Regions from separate parts of the Pantoea sp. PGP6 genome, predicted to be linked through region 3. Evidence: predicted binding sites of a transcription regulator. Region 3 holds the regulator's gene; each other region holds the start of a gene.
The links. The regulator PhoB, encoded in region 3, activates phosphate uptake and scavenging genes when phosphate is short. The targets are predictions, from matches to a motif close to CTGTCATAAAACTGNCNNAT.
Positions count from the first base shown of each region.

Region 1: the regulator PhoB is predicted to act here: its motif matches at 1,452-1,471, upstream of pitA (inorganic phosphate transporter PitA).
Region 2: the regulator PhoB is predicted to act here: its motif matches at 1,687-1,706, upstream of pstS (phosphate ABC transporter substrate-binding protein PstS).

Region 1 covers NZ_JBQBMA010000001.1:289,026-292,305, reverse strand. The annotation lists gene ACLIBF_RS01345 (aldo/keto reductase) at 1-185, shown strand, start outside; gene ACLIBF_RS01340 (BaiN/RdsA family NAD(P)/FAD-dependent oxidoreductase) at 195-1,379, opposite strand; gene pitA (inorganic phosphate transporter PitA) at 1,623-3,125, shown strand; gene uspB (universal stress protein UspB) at 3,163-3,280, opposite strand, start outside.
Region 2 covers NZ_JBQBMA010000001.1:52,520-55,799, reverse strand. The annotation lists gene glmS (glutamine--fructose-6-phosphate transaminase (isomerizing)) at 1-1,646, shown strand, start outside; gene pstS (phosphate ABC transporter substrate-binding protein PstS) at 1,812-2,855, shown strand; gene pstC (phosphate ABC transporter permease PstC) at 2,943-3,280, shown strand, end outside.
Region 3 covers NZ_JBQBMA010000001.1:3,371,710-3,374,989, forward strand. The annotation lists gene ACLIBF_RS16465 (PstS family phosphate ABC transporter substrate-binding protein) at 1-507, opposite strand, end outside; gene phoR (phosphate regulon sensor histidine kinase PhoR) at 527-1,840, opposite strand; gene phoB (phosphate response regulator transcription factor PhoB) at 1,855-2,544, opposite strand; gene sbcD (exonuclease subunit SbcD) at 2,740-3,280, shown strand, end outside.

The DNA of each region.
Region 1 (3,280 bases), 3.1 Mb from region 3:
TGGCGCTGCGCTGGATCCTGATGAACGACGATGTCAGCGTGGTGATCCCCGGCGCGAAAAATCGCCAGCAGGCTGAAGACAATGCCCGCGCCAGCAGCGTTGACGCGCTGTCTGACGAGACCATGGCGGCGCTGAAGCAGATTTATCAGGCGAAGATCGCCCCTTACGTGCATCAGCGCTGGTAGTCGCGCGATTTACAACGCCTGGGCGCACGCCCAGGCGGAACTCCACGCCCACTGGAAGTTATATCCCCCCAGCCAGCCGGTCACATCCACCACTTCACCAATGAAATAGAGGCCCGGTACCGTCCGTGCTTCCATGGTTTTCGAAGAGAGCTGGGTGGTATCCACGCCGCCCAGCGTCACTTCAGCAGTGCGATAGCCTTCGGTTCCGTTTGGCTGAATACGCCAGGCGTGCAGCGTCTGCACCAGCTCCGCCTGCTGCTTGCTGTTGAGCTGCTTCAGGGTGATATCGGGCACCACCTTCAGCGTTTGCAGCACCTCCACCAGCCGTTTCGGCAGAATTTTTGCCAGGCTGTTCTTCAGGCTGAGGTTCGGATGCGCCTCACGCTGAACGGTCAGAAAGGCGTCGAGCGGCGTGGCAGGCGACAGATCGATAGTGACGAACTCACCCGGCAGCCAGTAGCTGGAGATCTGCAACACCGCCGGGCCAGAGAGTCCCCGATGGGTAAACAGCATCGCCTCTTTAAAGCGGGTGCCATCCTGCGCGTCGATGGTGGTCTCCAGGGCCACGCCGGACAAAGTCTGTAGCTGTTCCAGCAGCGGCTTATGCAGGGTAAACGGCACCAGCGCAGCGCGCGTCGGGAAGACGGTCAGACCAAACTGTTCAGCAATTTTATAGCCAAACGGCGATGCGCCCAGGCCGGGCATCGACAGACCGCCACTGGCGATGACCAGTTTTTCCGCCTGAACCGTGCTGCCGTTGAGTTGCAGGGTGTAGCCGCTGTCGTCACGCGTCACGCTCAGCACTTCACTGCGTAACCGCAGCGTCACCTGGCCCTTTTCGCACTCGGCCAGCAGCAGATCGACAATCTGCTGAGCGGAATCATCACAAAACAGCTGGCCAAGGGTTTTCTCATGCCAGGCTATCTGGTGACGATTGACCAGATCGATAAAATCCCACTGGGTATAACGCGCCAGCGCCGACTTACAGAAATGAGGGTTATGTGACAGATAGGCCGCCGGTTCAGTGTAGAGATTGGTGAAGTTGCAGCGCCCTCCGCCCGACATCAGGATCTTACGTCCCGGCTTTTTGCCGTTATCCAGCAGCAATACGCGACGCCCGCGCTGTCCGGCCTGGGCGGCACAGAACAGCCCTGCGGCCCCGGCACCAATGATGATAACGTCAAACTGTTCCACGGCGGTTTACTCACTTAATCGGAAAGGCGCAGATTGTAGTGATCTGCTCACTGAGACGCCAGCGTCAAAAATTTGCCGTAAATGTGTCATAATGTAACTGACTAATATCTGGGCCTTTTTCCCCCTTTAACCCGGCTACGTTACTGCTAAAGGTCAAATTAAGGCTATATTTTCCTTTCCCATACAGCACGTTGTCGCGGATAATGCGCCGCGTTCATGTCCTCCAAAAATGGCGTAACGTTTATGCTACATCTGTTTGCTGGTCTAGACCTCAGTACTGGCCTGTTATTGGTTCTTGCCCTGCTGTTTGTATTGTTTTACGAAGCAATCAACGGCTTCCACGACACGGCCAACGCAGTTGCGACGGTCATCTATACGCGTGCCATGCGTGCCCAGCTTGCTGTGGTTATGGCAGGCGTCTTTAACTTTTTTGGCGTGCTACTCGGTGGATTGAGTGTCGCCTATGCCATTGTTCATATGCTCCCCACCGATCTGTTATTAAATGTTGGATCGGCTCACGGTCTCGCCATGGTGTTTTCTATGCTGCTGGCGGCGATTATCTGGAATCTCGGCACCTGGTATCTGGGTCTGCCGGCATCCAGCTCCCATACCCTGATCGGCGCCATTATTGGTATCGGTCTGACCAACGCCCTGATGACCGGTACCTCGGTGGTTGATGCACTCAACATCCCGAAAGTGCTGAACATCTTCCTGTCTCTGATCCTGTCGCCGATTGTCGGCCTGGCGATCGCCGGTGGCCTGATCTTTATTCTGCGTCGTTACTGGAGCAGCACCAAAAAGCGTGCCCGCATCCATATGACGCCAGCCGACCGCGAAAAGATCGACGGCAAGAAAAAGCCGCCGTTCTGGACCCGCATCGCCCTGATTGTTTCAGCGATCGGCGTCAGCTATTCGCATGGCGCGAATGACGGCCAGAAAGGCATCGGTCTGATTATGCTGGTGTTGATCGGCGTGGCTCCGGCCGGCTTCGTGGTAAACATGAATGCCTCGGGCTACGACATCACCCGGACCCGCGATGCGGTCAATCATCTGGAGCAGTATTATCAGCAGCACAACGCTTCGCTGACGCATATCATCCAGATGGCGCCGCCTAAGCTGCCGACGCCGGAAGAAGTGCCATCAACCAGCCCGCAGGAGTTCCACTGTGACAGCGCCCGCGCGTTACAGGCGGTTCAGCGCGCACAGGTGCTGCTGAATAATCTGCAAAGTTACGATCAGCTGACGGTGGATCAGCGCGGCCAGATGCGTCGCCTGCTGCTGTGTATCTCAGATACGGCGGACAAAGCGGCCAAGCTGCCGGAAACCACCCCGGACGATCAGCGCTTCCTCAATAAGCTGAAAGGCGATCTGCTTGGCACCATCGAGTATGCGCCGGTCTGGATTATCGTTGCGGTTGCGTTAGCGCTCGGCACCGGCACCATGATTGGCTGGCGTCGTGTTGCCACCACCATTGGTGAGAAGATTGGTAAAAAAGGCATGACCTATGCACAGGGAATGTCAGCCCAGGTCACGGCAGCGCTCTCTATCGGCGTCGCCAGCTATACCGGAATGCCGGTTTCGACCACCCACATCCTCTCTTCGTCAGTCGCCGGTACCATGCTGGTTGACGGCGGCGGATTGCAGAGCCGGACCATCAAAAACATCGCCATGGCGTGGATCTTCACGCTGCCGGTATGTATTGTGCTGTCAGGTTCGCTCTACTGGATTGCCTTAAAACTGGTGTAATGCCAGCGAGATCAGAGGGCGACGCAAGTCGCCCTTTTTAATGCCAGATCGCCATCGCCACCAGGCTGATCACCACCAGTCCGCACAGCGCGCTGGTCAGCATAAACTGTCCCCTTACCCGCTCGCAGCGACGAATAAATTCGTCATCATGATGA
Region 2 (3,280 bases), 3.3 Mb from region 3:
AGCCGCTGATTGGCGGCACCGGTATTGCCCATACGCGTTGGGCAACGCACGGCGAGCCGTCGGAAGCCAATGCGCATCCGCACGTTTCTGAGCACATCGTTATCGTGCACAACGGCATCATTGAAAACCATGAGCCGCTGCGCGCTGCGATGATCGAGCGTGGTTACGTGTTTGCCTCTGAAACCGACACCGAAGTGGTGGCGCATCTGGTTCACTGGGAGCAGAAGCAGGGCGGAACGCTGCGTGAAGTGGTGCTACGCGTCATCCCGCAACTGCGCGGCGCCTATGGCATGGTGATCATGGACAGCCGCGATCCGTCGCTGCTGGTGGCGGCACGCTCCGGCAGCCCGCTGGTGATTGGCCGTGGCGTGGGCGAGAACTTTATTGCCTCCGATCAGCTGGCGCTGCTGCCGGTGACGCGTCGGTTCATCTATCTGGAAGAGGGTGATATCGCTGAAATCAGCCGTCGCGATGTGACCATCGTTGATCGTACTGGTAAACCGGTGACGCGCGCAGAGATCGAATCGACCCTGCAGTATGATGCCGGTGACAAAGGCATCTACCGCCATTACATGCAGAAAGAGATCTACGAGCAGCCGATGGCGCTGAAAAGCACCCTGAGCGGCCGTTTCAGTCACGGCCAGGTCGATCTCAGCGAGCTGGGCGCAGGTGCAGAAGCGCTGCTGGCGCAGGTGGAGCATATCCAGATTATCGCCTGCGGCACCTCGTATAACTCCGGTATGGTGTCACGCTACTGGTTTGAGTCGCTGGCCAATATTCCGTGTGATGTCGAGATCGCCTCTGAGTTTCGCTACCGCAAGTCGGCGGTGCGGAAAAACAGCCTGCTGATCACCTTATCGCAATCGGGCGAAACGGCCGATACCCTGGCAGCGCTGCGTCTCTCCAAAGAGCTGGGCTATCTCGGTTCCCTGGCGGTGTGTAACGTGGCCGGTTCGTCGCTGGTGCGGGAATCTGATTTGGCGCTGATGACCAAAGCGGGCACCGAAATCGGTGTTGCCTCGACCAAAGCCTTTACTACGCAGCTGGCAGTGTTACTGATGCTGGTGGCGAAGCTGGGCCGGCTGAAAGGCATGGCGGCGGAAACCGAGCATGAGATTGTCCATGCGCTGCAGGCGCTGCCCAGCCGGATCGAACAGATGCTGGCGCAGGATAAGCTGATTGAAAATCTGGCAGAGGGCTTCTCAGATAAGCATCATGCGCTGTTCCTCGGCCGCGGCGATCAGTATCCGATCGCCATGGAAGGGGCGCTGAAGCTGAAGGAGATCTCCTACATTCACGCCGAAGCCTATGCGGCGGGCGAGCTGAAGCACGGCCCGCTGGCGCTGATTGATGCCGATATGCCGGTGATCGTGGTGGCACCCAACAACGAACTGCTGGAGAAGCTCAAATCCAACATCGAAGAGGTGCGGGCACGCGGCGGTCTGCTGTATGTGTTTGCCGATCAGGATGCGGGCTTCAGCGACAGTGACGGGATGAAGATTATCCCGCTGCCCCACGTTGAAGAGGTGATTGCGCCAATCTTCTATACCGTGCCGTTGCAGCTACTGTCGTATCACGTCGCGCTGATCAAAGGCACTGACGTCGATCAGCCGCGTAACCTGGCGAAATCGGTTACCGTAGAATAACAAAGTGGGCCCGGTCGCGGGCCCGCTTCATTTTTGCCTGCTGTCATATAACTGTCATATTTCGTACATTTCACTGTCATCAAACTGTCCTATTTTCCCTCCTGCAGCAATCACTGACTCTTACTAAAACGGCCCCGAGCCTGAATTTTCTCCCCTGGAGGGAACATGACACTGATGCGTAGCACCGTAGCCCGAATCCTCGCCGCCACCTTTGCAGTCAGCGCGGTATCTGCTTTTGCGGCCACCGATCTGACGGGCGCAGGCGGGACGTTCCCGGCGCCGGTTTATGCCAAGTGGGCAGCAGAGTATCAGCAAGCCACCGGTAGTAAAGTTAACTACCAGGGCATCGGTTCATCTGGCGGCGTGAAACAAATCATCGCCAAAACCGTCGATTTCGGTGCGTCCGATGCGCCAATGAAAGATGAAGATCTGCAGAAAAATGGCCTGTTCCAGTTCCCGACGGTGATCGGCGGCGTGGTGCTGGCGGTTAACCTGCCGGGCATCAAATCAGGTGAACTGACGCTGGACGGTAAAACCGTCGGCGACATCTACCTCGGCACCATCAAAAAGTGGAACGATCCGGCGATCGCTAAACTGAACCCGGGCGTGAAACTGCCAGAGACTAATATCAACGTGGTACGCCGCGCTGATGGTTCCGGTACTTCGTTTGTCTTCACCAGCTACCTGGCGAAAGTGAACCCGGACTGGAACAGCAAAATCGGTAAAGGCAACACCGTAAACTGGCCGGTCGGTCTGGGTGGCAAAGGCAACGACGGCGTGGCTGCGTTTGTACAGCGTCTGCCGGGTTCAATCGGCTATGTGGAATACGCCTACGCCAAACAGAACAACCTGACCTACACCAAACTGATGGACGCTGATGGCAAACCGGTCGCCCCAGGCGAAACCAGCTTCAGCAACGCGGCGAAAGGCGCAGACTGGAGCAAATCATTTGCTCAGGACCTGACCTTCCAGAAAGGCGCGGATGCCTGGCCTATCTCTTCCACCACCTTTATCCTGGTTTACAAAGATCAGGCTAATGCGGCCAAAGGCAGCGAAGTGCTGAAGTTCTTTGACTGGGCATACAAAAACGGCAGCAAAACCGCTACCGCGCTGGATTATGCCGCCCTGCCAGAGAGCGTGACCGAGCAGATTCGCGCTGCCTGGAAAGCCAATATCAAAGACAGTTCTGGTAAGGCGCTTTATCAGTAATTGACCGACCCTGGCCGGACTCCGGTTCGGTCAGACCCAACGGGCGGCGTACTGCCGCCCTGATAACTCCTGAAGACTGAGACTTCTATGGCTGCAACCAAGCCGGCATTCAAAGCCCCAGGCAAGCAAGGTGACAGAATATTTGGTGCGCTGGTCAAGCTTGCCGCGCTGATCGTCCTGTTGCTGATGGGCGGCATTATCGTCTCCCTGATCATCTCCTCATGGCCAAGCATTCAGAAGTTTGGTTTCTCCTTTTTGTGGACCAAAACCTGGGATGCCCCCAACGAACAATTTGGTGCGCTGGTACCGATTTACGGCACCCTCGTCACCTCTATCATCGCGCTGATTATTGCCGTGCCGGTCAGTTTTGGTATCGCGCTGTTCCTGACCGAACTCGCGCCAGGCTGGCTGCGTCGCCCGCTGGG
Region 3 (3,280 bases):
CGCCGAGTTGCGTCCGTAGCGCTGGATCGGCCGGTGAGCCCACTCAGCCGCCCGCGCGCCGAGATCGCCCCAGCGTTGCGGCACCGAGGTGGCCCCGCACAGGCGGGTAATCGAGAAAATGGCGTCAAGCTGACGCGGCGTTATCTGCTGCAGCGGATTGCGCTGATTGACCACCACCACCAGCGCATCCATCGCTACCGGTACCGCCAGCGGAGGATAACCATAGCGCGCTTCAAACGCCTGCCGTTCATCCGCCTGCATCGGGCGGCTCATTGGTCCGAGCTGCGCCGCACCGGCAGCCAGCGCAGTCGGCGCGGTCGACGATCCGGATGCCTGCACCTGCACATTGACGCCCGGAGCCTGCCGACTGAAGTCCTCGCCCCACAGCGTCATCAGGTAGCCCAGGGTATCAGACCCGACGCTGCTAAGGTTGCCCGACAGCGCGCCGGGCTGTGCCAGCGCCATGCCCGGCAATAAAATGACCATCAACAAAACAAGTGCGCGCATCAAGCAGATCCGTCAGCCATTAATGGAGGGCATTCTCCTGCATCCCACTGCTGGCAATCAACCTTGCCGGCAAGGTAAAGGTAAAACAGGTCTCCTGATGCGGCACGCTGGTGATATCCAGCCGCGCATTATGGTGGCTCAGGGCATGTTTCACGATCGCCAGCCCCAGTCCGCTGCCGCCGGTCGCCCGCGATCGCGCCTTATCGACCCGGTAGAAACGCTCGGTGAGACGGGGAATATGTTCAGCCGCAATGCCCGGTCCGTTATCGCACACCCGAAACGTTGCGCCCTGCTTACTGCGCAGCCAGCTGATATCAATGCGCGTGCCCTCCGGCGTGTGGTTTACCGCGTTGTAGACCAGGTTGGAGATGGCGCTGCGCAGCTGTTCATCGTTGCCAAAGACTTTCAGATGCGGATCGGTATGGAAATGGATGTCGTGACGTCCGCCGCTCAGGGTGGCGGCCTCGTGTTGCAGCAGCCGGAGCATCACCGGCACATCGACCTTCTCTTTCAGATCGATCGCGGGCGCAGCTTCAATCCGCGACAGCGTCAGCAGCTGCTTGACCAGGCTGTCCATGCGGCGCGTCTGCTCCGACATGGTATGCAGCGCCTTGCCGCGTGAACGCTCGTTCATCACCGAGTCATTCATCATCTCCAGATAGCCCTGCAGCACCGTCAGCGGGGTACGCAGTTCATGGCTGACGTTGGCAAAGAAGTTACGGCGCGCCCCTTCCAGCTGGTGCATCTGGGTGACGTCACGCGCCACCAGCAGCCACTGCCCTTCACTGTAGGGCATGACGCGAAATTCCATGTGGTACTGGTTATTCAGCACCAGCGTCAGGGGTTTGTCGAAGTCACGCTGGCGGATATAGCGCGAGAATTCCGGATAACGCAGCAGGTTGAGGATGTTCTGGCCATTATCTTCCGGCCAGCGTAGCCCGAGATGCTGTTGCGCCAGCCCGTTGCACCAGAAAATGGTGCCCTCTTCGGTGGTGAGGATCACCGCATCTGGCAGCGACTCAGCGCCGCTGCGAAAGCGTTTAATCAGGTTGCCGAGTTCACGCCGCCGCCGCCGGTTGCGTAACTGCATCTGGTAGAGCCCGTAAAACAGCGGTTCCCAGCTGGCCCGCCCAGCCGGCGGCGTCATAGTGCGATCGAGCCACAACCAGTGCGACAGGCGCATCAGGTTATGGAAATGCCACAGCAGCACCGCCAGTACGCTCAGCAACAGCAGCCACGGCAGATAACCGAACAGCAGGCCAAGCAGCAGCGCAGGCAGACACGCCAGCAGCAGTTCTGACAGTAATCTCTTCCAGGAGAGGCGTTCCAGCACGGTGAAAACTCCGTTTAGTAGCGGGCAGAGAAACGATACCCTGTTCCACGGACGGTTTGTACCATGCGATCGTGGCCGGAGACTTCCAGCGCTTTACGTAAACGGCGAATGTGAACATCGACGGTGCGATCTTCGACATACACGTTGGTGCCCCAGACATGGTTCAGCAGCTGCTCGCGGCTGTAAACCCGCTCCGGGTGCGTCATAAAGAAGTGCAGTAGTTTATATTCGGTAGGGCCCATTTCCAGCGGCGTGGTTTCGGACATCACCCGATGCGAGGAGGGATCCAGACTCAGTCCCTGCATCTCAATCACCTCTTCCACCGCCATCGGTGAAATACGGCGCATGACGGCTTTGATGCGCGCCATCAGCTCTTTTGGCGAGAAGGGCTTGGTGATGTAATCGTCAGCGCCGACTTCCAGCCCACGCACCCGGTCCTCTTCTTCACCACGTGCGGTGAGCATCATCACCGGAATATCGCGGGTCATCGCTTCGCGTTTCAGATGCTTAATAAACTGAATGCCGCTGCCGCCGGGTAACATCCAGTCCAGCAGAATCAAATCGGGCCAGGGTTCAATCAGCTTCCCCACTGCGCTGTCATAATCTTCCGCCTCAATTGGCTGATAGTCGTTCTGCTCCAGAACAAAGCACAACATTTCACGGATTGGGGCTTCATCTTCCACAACCAAAATGCGCTTAGCCATTATTACTCCTGCTGATATGACGGCTGTCACTGAGATTCGCGGCGCCATTATGCGTCAGATTTGTGACACTTTTATGAAAAACATAACCGCTCATTCAGGCCAGTGGTAATCAATTATGACAGCGCAGCGACAATTTTTCGCTTTGGCCGCAGAGCCAGTATAATCGCCGGGCGAATTACAACGGCAGGGAGTTTTATGCGCATCATTCATACTGCGGACTGGCATCTGGGGCAGTTCTTTTACAACAAGAGTCGGGCGGCGGAACATCAGGCGTTTCTTGACTGGTTGTTGATCCAGATTGAACAGCATCAGGTGGATGCGTTAATCGTTGCGGGCGATCTGTTCGATACCGGCACCCCGCCCAGCTACGCGCGCGAAATGTTCAACCGCTTTGTGGTGGCGCTGCAGCCCAGCGGCTGTCAGCTGATTGTGCTGGCGGGCAATCACGACTCGGTGGCGACGCTCAATGAGTCACGCGAACTGCTCGCCTGCCTGAATACCCGGGTGATCGCCACGCCTCAGACCAACAGCGATGTGCTGCTGCTCACCACCCGTCAGGGCGAGCCGGGCGTGCTGCTGTGCGCCATTCCTTATCTGCGACCGCGCGATATTCTGCGCAGCCGCGCCGGACAGTCCGGACGCGACAAGCAGACCTCGCTGCTGGAGGCGATTGCTCACCATTATCAGCAGCGCGTGGCTGCTGCGCGGGCGCTGGAGCCGGCTCTGCCAATCGTGG